3 regions of the Pedobacter riviphilus genome follow, and region 1 is predicted to be linked to each of the others. Evidence: riboswitches for the same ligand, from Rfam matches in the RefSeq annotation. Region 1 holds a riboswitch; each other region holds the start of a gene.
The links. A riboswitch is a leader RNA that binds a small molecule or an ion and turns the genes downstream of it on or off. The one in region 1 is predicted to bind S-adenosylmethionine.
Positions count from the first base shown of each region.

Region 1 (5,131 bases):
TTAAAATTTAGCGACAAACATATTGCAATATTTCTGATAGAATTAGAATGTAGGAAGTAGAATTCTTAACTTGATTTTACACACAAAAAATCTTAAGAATATGAAAATTACATTAGATGCAAAATCCCTTTTGTTGGGATTTTTAGGCGCTGGATTGATGTTCACCGCCATCAGTTTTAAAAACGGACAAGACCAAACCGGCAGAAGGTACCACACGGAAGTAAATGCCAACAACATGGTGGTAATCCTTGATAGCGAAACCGGAAATTACATTGTTGCACCATCTATACCTTTGAGCGGAAAAGTACAGTGGATAAAAGGTGAATTTAATAAGACTTTTAATACTGCAATTGATAATAAAAAAGAGCCGAAATAATCAATTGTGTCATAAACGAGGTGAATCAATGGTCTGTGTCTCACAGACCATCTTTGTTTTTACCATAAGAAAAGTCTCAAGAGGTTGTCATCCTGAGCAGGGTAGAAGGACCTTATTACAAGATAACTAAATATAATGAAGAATAGTTTACTTTACACTTATCCGCTCAACTATTGGTTTACCCGTTGCTTCATCAATACCTTCAACCTCTGCATACTTCACATTTGGGAGCCAGAAACTGCCACCCTGTATCCTGATAAATAATCGGGCAACCCTAATGGTTCGGTTGTTTATGGTCACCGAGACGTGATAGCTTTTATCGCTATACTTTTGCAGGTAAAATGGTAATTTTTTGTGTGATACAAACCTAAATTCATATTTATCGGCGCCAAGGGCCTTCGTGTCGATACCGTAGGCAAACTTGCGTTGGATATAACCGAGATCCTTTTTCTGTCCTTTTTCACCGTACCGGATCCAATAAACCTGAATAGGAGCATCGCTATTGATAGTCCCGTTTTCTTTGAGATTTAATGCATAAATTAAAGTGTTTGTATTCGGATCACGCTGGAGGTAAAACAGCATATGATCTATATTTTTAGGTGTTGGAAAACTGAGCGGGGATGGATCTTTCGACTGTGTCCATGCTAGAGGTGAAAACAAGAAGAAGGTTAAAACTATAATGAACGAGGTTTTAAGTAGAATGAGTAGTCTAGGTGGTGTTAAATACATTTTAGGCTTGTTTATTTAAGAGAGCTTTTAAAAGATTTGAGTACTTTTTAAGTGTCGGTTTTGGGTTGATCATGCAGAATTTCTTCATCGATCTCATTAAGCTGTTCATTATAAAGCCGGTCTGATTCTGCCTTACAATGTTCATAATCATCTAATTTTTCGCAGGAAGTGTTTCCGTGGATCTCGAAAAAATCCCTGATGGATGGATAATCAAAATAAACTGACATATTATTAAGTTTAGGTTACCAATTTGAAGGGGATGGCCATTGATTGTTCGCCGAAAACAGTTAAGAAATCTGCTTTCAAACTCATCTTTTCTGCCATTGCAGAAGGAATTAGCACCTTGTTACACAACAGGTTGCTAAGACATCAAAGGGCCATTCCCTACGTCTTTCTTGATAAGTATTAGACGTCATGGACGGAATCGAACCGCCGTACTAGGTTTTGCAGACCTTTACCTAACCACTCGGCCACATGACTATATGGTCTTTTCAAGTAGCTTTAGATTCACTTTTTGAAGAAGACTCAGCAAAAGTAAAAATTAATTACTATAATTTCTATAGAAATAGTAGTTTTTTTGTGAGATTTCTGATTGTTGAGCTTGTTTTATGGTGTAATTTATTGGTTTTTAGTTGTTTGTGTATTTAAAATAAATTGCAGGTAGATCCTGAAACAAGGTGAGGATGATGATTACTCGCATACAACTCGCCATCGTGATCCGATAGTTATCGGATGCAACTAGATTTACAAGATGACTTTAGTATTCAATAAATTAAGGTTAAAGATTCTTGACTGCGTTAACAAAGACTGATTTAGAAAATCGGTCGTCATTTCCTTTGCTTAGCGAAGGAAATGACGATTCGCCTATACCTATCATCACTACTCTTTTGCTTTCTTGTTAAGATACCTGCCTCTCCGAACGGCCTAATGCTACGCCCTTGCATAATTCCCTCAGTCCAATTTCTTCTTTAATTGTAAATTATATTTCTGTAAATCAATTGTTTACTGATAAAGTCTATAAAATCTATAGGAATACTTGTTTAAATTAAACGAAGTTTATACCTTTACAAAAAAAATAATAGTTCACTAGCAAATTTACGTTCAAGATGAAACTCCGCAGACAACCTCAGCCATATCCCCTGATCAATTATTCAGATCAGTATAACTGCTGTTGCCGCTAATATAAGCTAAGATACAGATCACCTGTTAAAGGTTTTCATTCAGATATTCTTATTTAAAAATCCTGGTACCCCGGGGCCTTTTGATAGAATATTATGGTGGTCATGTATTTAAGTCAATAAGTTGCCGGGGTATCAGGAACAGCCCAAACTAATCACCACCACTAGTTTAGGTTATTACTCTAATTAATTCACCACCATTAATTAGTTGATTTATACAGAAGAAGGGAGAGTCAGTACTCGTTGAACTTCTAGCAACTTTCCATAGGAAAAAGTGCTCAAACTGATCTAGCAATAGATTATAAATTAACCAATAACAAGTAAACTCACGTTTCCTGTTAGGGATTTCATTAAAAGCATAACAGTTGTTTAAACAGCCTGTATCTGTGCTATATGGTTTTCTGTGGGAGAAATCGTGCCTTGTTATTAAAAACTCTAAAACGATAGTGTTTAACTAATAATGATGATTATGAAAATGAAAATTTCCTCAAGAATTGCATGCCTAACCACCTCAGTCCTGTTACTGGGAGGCATTGCATCCGCCAAGGTGGCAAAACCATTCCCAAAAGAAGGGATTTGGAGGGGCGAGTTTAATGTAAGCGAATCAAAAGTGCCATTTAACTTCGAATTAAAAGGTAAAAATCCTCAAACGGCCATCTTAACTTTAATTAATGGCTCCAGACGTGATGATTTTCATGTAGAAAGACGTGGTGATGATTCCATCTATGTAAAAATGAATACCTACGATGCTGCTTTGGTGGCAAAAATAGAAACTGATGGCACTTTATCGGGCGAATACCGCAGTCTGGTACCTGGTTTCAGGGGCAATTCACTTCCCTTTGTAGCAGAGCATGGTAAAAATTACCGCTTTGTAGAACCTGGAAAAGATATCGCACCAAAACACAATATCTCTGGCAAGTGGGAAATAAAAACCTATACCAAAGAAGCTGTACCAGCATCTATTGCTTTATTAAAGCAGAATGGAAATAAACTTACCGGAGTAATCATGACTGTTGTGGGCGATACACGGGAGCTTGAAGGTACTGTACAGGGTGATGAATTTGAGTTGTCTGGCTTTACCGGACCAAGTCCTTTTATTGTAAAAGGAAAAATTAACGACGATAACAGCATTACTGGTGAACAGGGTTTCGGAATTTATAAAAACCTGAAATTTGATGGCCAGCGCAACGAAAATGCCGAGCTTCCTGATCCTTACAAGCTTACTTTTCTTAAAGAAGGTTATAAAAAACTTGATTTTACCTTTCCAGATCTAACAGGAAAAAATGTTTCCTTAAGTGATGATAAATACAAAGGTAAGGTCGTAATTATTGAAACGATTGGTACCTGGTGCCCAAATTGTACCGATCAAACGGTTTTTCTTTCGCCATGGTTTAAAAAGAACCAAAAACGAGGCGTGGAAGCCATTGCGATTGGTTTCGAACAAAAAGATGATCTCGAATATGCCAAATACACGTTGGGTAAATTGAAAGAGAAATATGGTATCACTTACGATATCCTGTTTGGTGGCATTGCCGATAAAAAAGTAGTGGCTGAAAAACTGCCTGCGCTAAATAAATTCATTGCTTTTCCAACAACCATCATTATCGATAGAAAAGGAAATGTAAGAGAAATTTATACCGGCTATACAGGCACCGTAACCGGAAAATACTTTAACGATTACGAAACCAAATTTAACAAAGTGCTCGACGAGCTGATTGCTGAACCAGTACCCGAAAAACTGGCTTCAGCAGAAACACTAAAAAGTAAATAACCTAAACTAAGTATAAACAAAATATTAGGCTGTATTTCATTGCAGCCTATATTTTAACCTACACTTAAAACTATACAAGATGAAAACTTACTTTGCTAAAATGCAGGTGCTGGCACTGGCATCGCTCATTTCTACAACAGCCTTTGCTGTAAATAAGGTGCATGAAGAACCGAAAACAGCCAAAAAATTTATAAAAGAAGGAATTTGGCGTGGTGTTTTTAAGGTAGCTGAAACAGAAGTGCCTTTTAATTTCGAACTGAAAGGAAAAGATGCAGCGCATGCCACGTTTACACTGTTAAACGGTACGCGGAGAGACGATTTCCACATCAAATACCTGGGACAGGATTCACTATTTATCAAAATGAATACTTACGATGCAGCTTTGGTGGCCAAAATTGAAAGTGATGGCCGGATCTCTGGCGAATATAGAAGCCTGGTGCCAGGTTTGCAGGGCAATGCTTTGCCTTTTACTGCAGAGCAAGGTAAATCTTACCGTTTTGTTGAGCCGGGAAAAGACGTTGCACCTGTTGCCAATTTAACTGGTAAATGGGAGTTTAAAGGTTTTTCTAAAGAAGCTGTTCCAAACAAAGTTGCCATATTAAAACAAGAAGGAAATAAACTTACTGGTGTAATTATGCAGGTAACCGGCGATAGCCGTGAGCTTGAAGGTACCGTTCAGGGAAATCAATTTGTACTTTCTGGTTTTAGTGGACCAAGCCCTAAAATTTATAAGGGTACCATTAACGAAGACGGTACACTTTCGGGTGAAATTAGCCAGGGCATTTACGATAACTTAAAGTTTACCGGCGTAAAAGACAGTAAGGCAGAATTGCCAGATCCTTATAAACTAACACATTTAAAGGAAGGTGTTAAAAAACTTGCTTTTACTTTTCCCGATCTGAATGGCAAACCTGTTTCGTTAACTGATGATAAATATAAAGGTAAGGTTGTGATTGTAGAACTGGTGGGTACCTGGTGCCCCAACTGTACCGACCAAACCGTATTCCTTTCTCCTTGGTTCAATAAAAATTCGAAAAGAGGGGTAGAAGCCATCGCCATTGGTTTCGAGCAGAAAGA
Region 1 is NZ_CP061171.1:989,584-994,714, forward strand. It holds gene H9N25_RS04140 (ribosomal protein L7/L12) at 1-11, shown strand, start outside; gene H9N25_RS04145 (hypothetical protein) at 101-376, shown strand; gene H9N25_RS04150 (DUF4833 domain-containing protein) at 524-958, opposite strand; gene H9N25_RS04155 (hypothetical protein) at 1,153-1,332, opposite strand; SAM riboswitch class I at 1,411-1,510, opposite strand; tRNA gene H9N25_RS04160 (tRNA-Cys) at 1,515-1,585, opposite strand; SAM riboswitch class I at 2,494-2,591, shown strand; gene H9N25_RS04165 (peroxiredoxin family protein) at 2,753-4,054, shown strand; gene H9N25_RS04170 (peroxiredoxin family protein) at 4,134-5,131, shown strand, end outside.

Region 2 (5,131 bases), 1.4 Mb from region 1:
TGTTTCGTTGTTGATCATATAGGCGGCATCAATGCTGCTGATGTTTACTTTGCCGCGGGTAACCATGATTCGGTTACTTTGTGAAGCCCCCGAGTGTAAAAGCACTACGCTCACACCAGTTCCAGATTTACCTTTAAAACGACCAGTAAGTTGGTCTTTGGGTAGGTTTCGGCCACTTACTACTGCGGTATCGATACTCAAAATCTTATCGCCCAATTTAATTCCTGCCTGATAAGCTGGCCCATCCTTAACCACACTGGTAACCATCATGGTATCGTTAAGCATATAATATTCTATACCTACGCCTTCAAAATTCCCTTCCAGGTTATCGGTCATATCTTGCGCATCCGTTGGTGGCAGGTAAACACTATGTGGATCGAGTTGGTGTAAAACGCTGTCGATAGGTAAGTTTTGAAGCGAATCGGTATTGATGTCATCAACATAATTGCCATTGATGATGTGTAAGATCTCGTTTAATTTTTCGTCGCTATTGTTGGCTAACTGCGGACTTTTTTTAACGCCAAAACCTTGATCCTTAATGAATTTTATGCCCAAAAACATACCCGCTATTAAAATTACAGAATAGCTTAAAGCGATCAGTGCGTTATTACGGGTATTTTTTTTCATCAGCGTTACTGCAAATTTATGAAAATTAGCGAGTTGATATATTTTTTAACTGCATTTTCATGTCTTTTGTTTATAATATTTAACATTAATTAACGCAAGGAAGGCCTCGCTTGAAATTTATGACACATATTTTTGGATTTTTAGCGCAGTTTTTAGAAAGAATTTACCGAATTTTATCAAAATTAAATTTATGAATAGAGTTACCGAGCAAGAATCTAACTATGACCACATCGATCAGATGTCGGTATTAGAAGTTTTGCAGGGCATTAATAACGAAGATAAAACTGTAGCATTTGCAGTTGAAAAATGTTTGCCTCAGATTGAAAAATTAACGTCGGCAGTGGCTGGACGGATGAAAAAAGGTGGCCGTCTCTTTTATATAGGTGCAGGTACAAGTGGCCGTTTAGGTGTAGTAGATGCTTCAGAATGCCCGCCTACTTACGGTGTTCCTTTTGATTGGGTTGTAGGAATTATTGCTGGCGGCGATACAGCCATTAGAAGAGCGGTAGAATTTGCTGAAGATGATGCTGAACAAGCCTGGAAAGATCTTCAGGAATTTGAGATTAATGAAAAAGATTGTTTAGTTGGCCTGGCAGCATCGGGTACTACCCCGTACGTCATCGGTGGTTTAAACACGGCACGCAAGCATGGCATTTTAACTGGCTGCATTGTTTGCAATACCGGTGGGCCAATAGCTGCCGAATCTGATTTTCCGGTTGAAGTAGTAGTTGGGCCTGAGTTTGTTACCGGTTCTACCCGGATGAAATCGGGTACGGCGCAAAAGATGGTATTAAACATGTTAAGCACTACTGTTATGGTTCAGTTGGGGCGTGTAGTTGGCAATAAAATGGTCGATATGCAGTTAACCAATCATAAGCTGGTAGATCGTGGTACACAAATGGTTGCCGATGAACTGAATATAGGATATGAAGCAGCAGCAGAGTTATTAACCCGTTATGGAAGTGTGCGTAAAGCAGTTGAAGCCGGACATTAAAAAATGAGAGAATGCTTGAGTGATAGAATTAGAGGATGATTGATCTCAGCAGCAGTATCAAACATTCACTCATTCAAAACTCACCCATTCAATAATTAAAAAGAAGCATGCACGAAATTGAGCCTTATTATCAGTGGAGAGATGATTATATTTCGGCAGAAGATGAGCGTTCGCCATTTTACAATACCGAATATTCGGAACTTTACTTCGATAAGCAGATTTATAACTTTTTACTGCACCCACAATGGGATGAGTTCGGCTCGAATACCCTGTACATGAAGGTGTTGTACGTTGATTATGACCGCAGTTATGCCATTATAGAGTTTATAGGGGAATGGAACGATGCCATTAATAACGATATTATGCTGCTGAAACGCGATATTTTAGAGCTGATGATGGACGAAGGCATTAATAAATTTATCCTGATCGGTGAAAATGTGCTGAATTTTCATGCCTCTGATGACAGTTATTATGAAGAGTGGTTTCAGGAAGTAGAAGATGGCTGGATTGTTGGGGTAAATTTTCAGGAACACGTAATCACCGAGTTTCGCGATAATAACATCGATTATTACATTAACTTTGGTGGTGCATTTGACAATCTGCCATGGCGCACACTAAAACCACTACAGTTCTTTAAAAAAGTTGAAGAACTGCTGACAAAAAGATTAAACTAAATATTTATTTTTATATAGTTAAATACACAAATTTAAAATGGAACAACAAAATTATCAATATCAAGACAACAGTGTTTTTGTACAGGAAAAATCTGTTTCTAAAAAATTCTTTGCAAACGTTTTCTTATGGATGTTCGTGGCATTGAGTTTATCAACAGTAGCTGCCTATTTATTTGGTACCAATGAGCAGTTAATGCAATACCTTTTAAATATTAATCCAACAACTGGTAAAGTGAGCATGTCAATTTTTGGTTATGTAGCCATGTTTGCACCGCTTGGACTGGTTTTATTAATGGGATTCGGATTAAGTAGATTATCATTGCCGGCGTTAATTGGCGTTTTTGTACTTTATTCAGTGTTAACTGGAGTTAGTTTAAGTTTTATCTTGTTAACTTATACTTCAGGTTCAGTAGTGAGCTGTTTTGCAGGAGCTGCCGGAATATTTGGAATTATGGCATTTATGGGCTATACAACCAATATCGACCTAAGTAAATTTGGGCCGATTTTAATGGTTGGGGTAATTGGCTTAGTGATTGCCAGCGTAATTAATATGTTTATTCAAAGCGAACAGTTCAGTTTGTTTATGGCATTTATTGGTATCGCCATATTTACGGCATTAACGGCTTATGATGTGCAAAAAATTAAAAGAATTGGCGAAGGGATAGAAGCTAGCGGCGAACAGGTTCTTCAGATTGAATCTAAAAAAATGGCTATTGTAGCTGCACTATCTCTATACTTAGATTTCTTAAATATCTTCCTTTTCTTACTTCGTATTTTCGGAAGCAGAAAGTAATCATTAACAGAACAATATTCTTAAGGCCGCGCAGTTTTGCGTGGCCTTTGTAATTTTATTTGGTAGCAATGCGATAAATTTTGGAATTGATGTTGCTTTGTTGCATTTTTGTATGCTTATTAAGAAAGACGGAGGGATTAGACCCAACGAAGTCTTAGCAACCTGTAACCTACAAGGTGCTAAATTCTATTCTGCAAATAGCGGAAACAGATAAGTTTAGGATTACGATTCACGTACCAACTTTTTAAATAAGCCTTTTAGAGACTTGAGACTATAGATTTGAGATTTGAGACATTGCGTCTTATCCATGCTCATATCTAACGTCTCATATCTCAAATCTTACAACAAGAATGAGCATAAGAGAAGAATTAGAAAAACGTATTTTGGTGATTGATGGTGCAATGGGTACCATGATTCAGCGATATACCCTAACCGAAGAAGATTTTAGAGGGGAACGATTTAAAAACCATCCCTGTGATGTAAAAGGCAATAACGATTTGCTCAACATCACACGTCCGGATATTATTAAAACAATACACCTGGAGTACCTGGCGGCTGGTGCCGATATCATCGAAACTAATACGTTCAGTACACAGCGCATTTCCATGGCCGATTACCAGATGGAAGACCTTTCTTACGAGATGAGTTTTGAAGGTGCACGTGTGGCAAAAGAAGCTGTAAACGAATTTATGGCTGCAAATCCAGATCGTAAATGCTTTGTGGCCGGTGCTATTGGCCCAACCAACCGTACCCTTTCCATGTCGCCAAATGTAAACGACCCTGGTTTTAGGGCGGTTTATTTTGATGAACTGGAAGCTGCTTATTACGAACAGGTACGTGGTTTGGTAGATGGTGGTTCTGATGTATTATTAATCGAAACCATTTTCGATACGTTAAATGCTAAAGTGGCTATTGTGGCCATTAAAAAATATGAAGAGGTAATTGGCCGTAAACTGGAGATCATGATTTCTGGTACCATTACAGATGCCTCTGGAAGAACGCTTTCAGGCCAAACAGCCGAAGCTTTTTTGAACTCTGTAATGCATGCTAAACCATTAAGTATTGGTTTTAACTGTGCTTTGGGAGCTAAAGAAATGCGTCCGCATATTGAGGAGCTTGCCGCAAAAGCAGGTTGTTATGTTTCGGCCTATCCAAATGCTGGTTTGCCAAATGAGTTTGGAGCTTACGATGAGCAACCGCATGAAACGGCACATTTGGTAGACGATTTTATTGCATCAGGTTTTGTGAACATTGTGGGTGGATGCTGTGGTACCACGCCAGAGCATATTGGTTGTATTGCTAAAAATGCGAGGAAAGCCGAGCCGAGGAAAGTACCAGTGCTTGAGCCTTACATGCGTTTAAGCGGATTGGAACCGGTAACCATCACTCCAGAAAGCATTTTCGTCAATATTGGTGAAAGAACAAATATTACCGGATCCCCTAAATTCTCTAAACTGATCTTAGGTGGCGATTATGAGGCTGCATTGGCTGTTGCCTTACAACAGGTTGAGGGCGGTGCGCAGGTAATCGATGTGAACATGGACGAAGGGATGTTGGATTCGGAAGCGGCAATGACCAAATTCTTAAATCTCATTGCCTCTGAACCTGATATTGCTAAATTGCCCATCATGGTCGATTCATCCAAATGGTCGGTTATTGAAAATGGCTTAAAATGTTTGCAGGGAAAAGGGATTGTAAACTCCATCTCCTTAAAGGAAGGGGAGGAGAAATTCCGCGAAAGCGCCCGCAAAATTATGCAATATGGTGCTGCGGTAGTAGTAATGGCTTTTGATGAGCAGGGACAGGCCGATAATTATGAGCGTAGAAAGGAAATTTGCAAAAGAAGTTACGATATCCTGGTGAATGAAATTGGTTTCCCGGCAGAGGATATTATTTTCGATCCGAATATCTTAACCGTTGCAACAGGATTGGAAGAGCATAATAATTATGCAGTCGATTTTATAAATGCCACCCGTTGGATTAAAGAAAACCTGCCTCATGCTAAAGTGAGTGGAGGGGTTTCTAACATTTCGTTCTCTTTTA
Region 2 is NZ_CP061171.1:5,403,095-5,408,225, forward strand. It holds gene H9N25_RS22345 (S41 family peptidase) at 1-627, opposite strand, end outside; gene murQ (N-acetylmuramic acid 6-phosphate etherase) at 818-1,621, shown strand; gene H9N25_RS22355 (hypothetical protein) at 1,729-2,295, shown strand; gene H9N25_RS22360 (Bax inhibitor-1/YccA family protein) at 2,333-3,088, shown strand; SAM riboswitch class I at 3,202-3,305, shown strand; gene metH (methionine synthase) at 3,439-5,131, shown strand, end outside.
Region 2: it holds a riboswitch for S-adenosylmethionine, as region 1 does, so the genes downstream of both, metH (methionine synthase) here and H9N25_RS04165 (peroxiredoxin family protein) in region 1, are expected to answer to the same signal.

Region 3 (5,131 bases), 960 kb from region 1:
TTTTGGATCGTAACCTCCCACGTCTAAAATCGGATCGGTTTCTGCAAAACCTAAATCCTGTGCTTCTTTTAATGCCGAATCGTAACCTTGATTTTCGTTAAATATTTTTGATAAAATATAATTAGATGAGCCATTAAAAATTCCACTCAAAGCATGGAATAATTCATTATCATAATATTCTTCTAAATTGCGGATAATTGGGATACTGCCACAAACGGCTCCTTCATACAATAAAGAAGTGCCATACTCCTGTTGTAAATCTACCAGCTCTTTTAAGTGTGTGGCGATCATTTTTTTATTGGCCGATACTACGTTTTTACCATTTTTTAATGCCGTAGTAACAATTTCGTAAGCGGCATCCGCATCATTAATCAATTCTACAATCGTATTGATCTCTGTATTGTTCAGTATTTCGTTGCGATCAGTAGTAAACAGATCTTTATTAAGGGTACGCTTCTTTCTTGGGTCTTTTATTGCAATTTTAATGATCTCCAGGTTCAGGTTCTGGCTTTGGATAATATCCAATAAACCTTGTCCTACAACACCGAAACCAAATAAACCGATTTTTAAATTCTTACTCATTATTTTAGACTTGATTACACAGATAAACAGATTACTGATTAACTGCATTTATTTTATATTATTTTTTGTTGAATTTGATAGTACAGGTATTAGCTATTCACTTTATCCCTAAACCATAACCTTCTACCTCCTATGCAGTGTGCTGCAGTTTAATTATCTTTTTATTCCGGCTTTCCTTAATAAAGTTTCCGATTATGTTAGTCAAAGCATCTGTTTCGATTAAAAATCCATCATGGCCATAATCTGAGTGCAAAGCACTAAATTCTGCTCCCGGGATATGATCGGCCAGATATTTTTGTTCCGATAAAGGAAATAAAACGTCATTTTCTATCCCGATTACCAAGGTATTTGCCGTAATTAGTTTTAGTGCATCGGCAATGCTTTTGCGGTTACGGCCTACATTGTGGCTGTCCATTGCTTTGGTTAAATAATAATAACTGTAAGCGTTAAAGCGGTTGATCAGTTTTTCTCCCTGATAGTTCTGATAAGAAGACGATCTGAAATTGTCGGTCTTATCGTTTACACTTTCTACCTGCGTACTGCCGTAAGCACTGTAGGTTCTATAACTTAATAGCGCAATGCTACGGGCTGTTTTTAAACCTTTGCTGCCACCGTTTGGTTGGTTGGCATAAAAAGTTCTATCGGTAGTAATGGCCAAACGCTGACTTTCGTTAAAAGCAATTCCCCAAGGAGAATGTGCTGCATTGGTGGCAATCAAGATCAGGTTTTCGATTTTATTCGGTTCCGAAATACTCCATTCAACAGCTTGTTGCCCGCCTAAAGAACCTCCGATTAATAATTTAATATAATTAATACCTAAATGCGCAGCCAATAACTGGTGTGCCGATACTAAATCGCGGATGGTAAACTGCGGAAAAGAAAGGTAATAAGGTAAGCCCGTTACCGGATTAGTACTTAATGGGTTTGTACTACCATAATGCGAGCCTAAAACATTAGCACAAACAACATAATGCTCTTCCGGATTGAATAAAGCATTTTCACCGAACAAACCTTCCCACCATTCAAAAACATCAGCATTGGCAGTAAGTGCATGGCAAACCCAAATCACATTATCTTTATTTGCATTTAATTTGCCATAAGTTTGATATGCAATTTGCAGGTTACGGATTTTTTTTCCGCTTTCTAATTTAAACTGTTTGTTATAATGATATGTTGATGCTGTACTCATTGTTTTGTTGTATTCGGAATATTAACGGTTAGGCTTGTAAACTCTCTGTTGGAACTGAAGCATTAATTGTTGCAAATGCCTGTTCGAAATCGGCTTTAATATCATCAATATGCTCAATGCCTACTGATACCCTTAAAGCATTCGGTTTTACACCTGCAGCTAATTGTTCCGTTTCGCTTAATTGTTGGTGTGTTGTGGCCGAAGGTTGAATGATCAGCGTTTTTGCATCACCCACATTGGCCAGGTGAGATACCAGTTTTAAGCTATCAATTACCTGTGTTGCATTTTCTTTGCTTCCGGCTAACTCGAAAGATAAAACTGCGCCAAAACCATTGCTTAAATATTTTTTAGCCAGGTTATTGTATTTACTGCTGGCTAAGCCAGGGTACTGAACTTCTTTAACTAATGGATGGTTTTCTAACCAGGTGGCCAATTCTAATGCATTATCTACATGACGTTGTACGCGGAGCGATAATGTTTCTAATCCTTGTAATAAAAGAAAAGAATTGAAAGGCGATAGGGCAGGCCCAAGATCTCTTAATCCCTCTACACGGGCACGGATGATAAACTGGATGTTTCCAAATGGTCCACCGATACCAAAAACATCACTAAAAACCAAACCATGATAGCCTTCAGAAGGCTCAGAGAACTGAGGAAATTTGCCATTGCCCCAGTTGTAATTTCCACCGTCAACTATTACTCCGCCAATGCTTGTTCCATGGCCACCGATCCATTTCGTTGCAGATTCTACAACAATATTGGCACCATGTTCCAATGGTTTAAACAAATAACCTCCTGCACCAAAAGTATTGTCGACTATTAAAGGGAGATCGTATTTTTTTGCAATGGCGGCAATTTTTTCGAAATCTGGAACGCTAAACGCCGGATTTCCGATGGTTTCGAGATAAATGGCTTTAGTTTTATCGGTAATTTTAGCTTCAAATTCTTCAGGTACATCTGGATTTGCAAAATCGACATGTATACCCAAACGTTTAAAAGCTACTTTAAATTGGTTGTAAGTTCCACCGTAAATGTGAGATGAAGAAACAATGCTATCACCAGCTTCCAATATGTTATTTAACGCTATAAATTGAGCAGCTTGCCCCGATGCAACAGCCAAAGCAGCTACACCACCTTCTAAGGCTGCTATACGTTTTTCGAAAACATCGTTGGTAGGATTCATAATCCTGGTGTAGATATTGCCAAATTCTTTTAAGGCAAATAAATTTGCGCCATGCTCAGCGTTTTTAAAACCATAAGAAGTGGTTTGGTAAATGGGAACAGCCCTTGAACCTGTTGTTGGATCTATTTCCTGGCCAGCGTGTAATTGTAAAGTTTCAAATTTATATGATGTTGACATAGTATCTATTTTTTTAATTGTTGAGTGGGTAAATGCATTAAGATTTTGGGCAATCGTAAAATGTAACAAGGCGTATCCCGATTTTTCGGGACCTTCCAGTTTGAAAGAAACAAAAAAGGAAGATTTTTAAATTACAGTATGCAACAGCACATACAAGCAATCGCGCGCATATCACAACAAGTAATAGAAATAGAAGCTCGTTCTAACTTCTTAAGGTTTGATTTGGGTTCGCCCAGCGATTGAAGATTTAATGTTTTCATCAGTTCTAATTTATATCTCCAAATAACACCATGTTATCCGGTCAGGAATTGGCACCTTCTCTTTCTGAGGGTTGCCAGTGGGTCATCGAGCCAGTCTCTCGCCACTTCTTTATAAATCAACCTGTGAAGATTGACTTTTATTTAGCTTTCCGCCAAATAATATTCCAAATGTCTGAATTAAATTTTAATCGACAAAATAAAATTTCGAATTTACACTAAGACATTGAAAATGAGTGATGTATTTTTATAGCGATATACCAAACTAAAACTTTTAATATAAAATTAACGCTTAAAATTCTAAGTTTGTGTTACCTATCTAAATTTAATCATGATGAAAAATATAAAAGCTTTAGGTTTAGGCCTGCTACTAACTGCAATGTGTTTAAGTAATGCAAACGCCCAGTTTGGTGGTTTGAAGGACAAATTACTAAAAGTTGGCACGGCCCAGGGTGCTAAAGCATTAGGCGTAGACAAGTTTTTAAAGCAACCTGCTGCCATTACCACTAATTTTGAAGATGTAAATAGAGAAGGCGAAAAACAGCCTGATTTTATTAATTCATTAAATTTAAAAGCCCAGCCCTTGTATTTACTGCCTAAAAATCCAGAAGGCGGTTTCGTGCTTTGCGAGGGGCTTTACGAAATGACCAATAAAAGCTACTGCCTAAAAGCCGGAACTTTTGCGCCATCAAAAGGAGATGGATATATGTTTGCCCCAGTTTTAGGGCCGAAAGAAGAAATTGTGGTTTCTATACTTAAAAGTGCAGAAAAACATCCTGATGTTGAACAACATGATATCCAGACGTTGTTATGGACCATTATCGCCAGAACGAAATTTGCCGATTTCAATGGACAGGTTAAACTTACTGCGATAAAATTATTAACACCGAAACAACTTACGCAATTAGAAGGAGGTGCTTTAGGTGTTTTGCCTTTTGATGTAATGGAAAAAGCTAAAGATCAGTTACCATCAGGCGTGAGGGCCGTTTTTGAAGCAGAAAATAATATTCGCCAACTAGTAGCTTCTGGAAATTATACTTATGCCGACATGGAAAAGTACGCCATTATAGCAGGTATGGCTCCTCCAAGAAGCGATGTGCCAAGTGGTATCTGGACTAAACACCCTGACGGTTATTATGTGCGTTATTTTCCTTCTGGTTATTCGATTACCAAAGTGCAGGTATATGTACCAAAAGAATTATTGGCAAATGGAGCTAGGCTGGTTTATGATGCAGCAGGAGATATTGCCTGTCCAGCCAATACTGGATCGCAACGTTTAGCGCAGACTAATGAGCCCTTGGAGGCAAATTATTCCTTGAAATTAACCACGATTTGTAATCCTAAATAAGTTTTGGAAATTAGGGTTCTGTAATCCTTAGGGTATTGCAGTCCCGCTTTACGCTTTATCTTTTTGGCTATCCTTCGACTTCGCTCAGGATGACAGCCAAAAAGGATATCGCTGCAATCGGGTTTAGAAACAAAGGTTCGTAATAACTAGAAACCTATAAGGTCTTTAAGTCCATATAGGTTTTATATTTTACCCCAGCGCCTGTGCTAAATCGGCAATAATATCATCAACATGCTCTAAGCCTACAGAAATACGGAGTAAGTTTTTTGGCGTTTTGCTATCGGGGCCTTCCACCGAATAGCGGTGCTCAATTAAACTCTCTACACCTCCTAAACTCGTCGCTTGCGCAAATAACTTTACCTTATTCACCACCTGATGTGCAGCTTCAACATCTC
Region 3 is NZ_CP061171.1:1,953,621-1,958,751, forward strand. It holds gene H9N25_RS08000 (homoserine dehydrogenase) at 1-582, opposite strand, end outside; gene H9N25_RS08005 (homoserine O-acetyltransferase family protein) at 713-1,771, opposite strand; gene H9N25_RS08010 (O-acetylhomoserine aminocarboxypropyltransferase/cysteine synthase family protein) at 1,800-3,131, opposite strand; SAM riboswitch class I at 3,399-3,509, opposite strand; gene H9N25_RS08015 (hypothetical protein) at 3,720-4,736, shown strand; gene H9N25_RS08020 (trans-sulfuration enzyme family protein) at 4,926-5,131, opposite strand, start outside.
Region 3: it holds a riboswitch for S-adenosylmethionine, as region 1 does, so the genes downstream of both, H9N25_RS08010 (O-acetylhomoserine aminocarboxypropyltransferase/cysteine synthase family protein) here and H9N25_RS04165 (peroxiredoxin family protein) in region 1, are expected to answer to the same signal.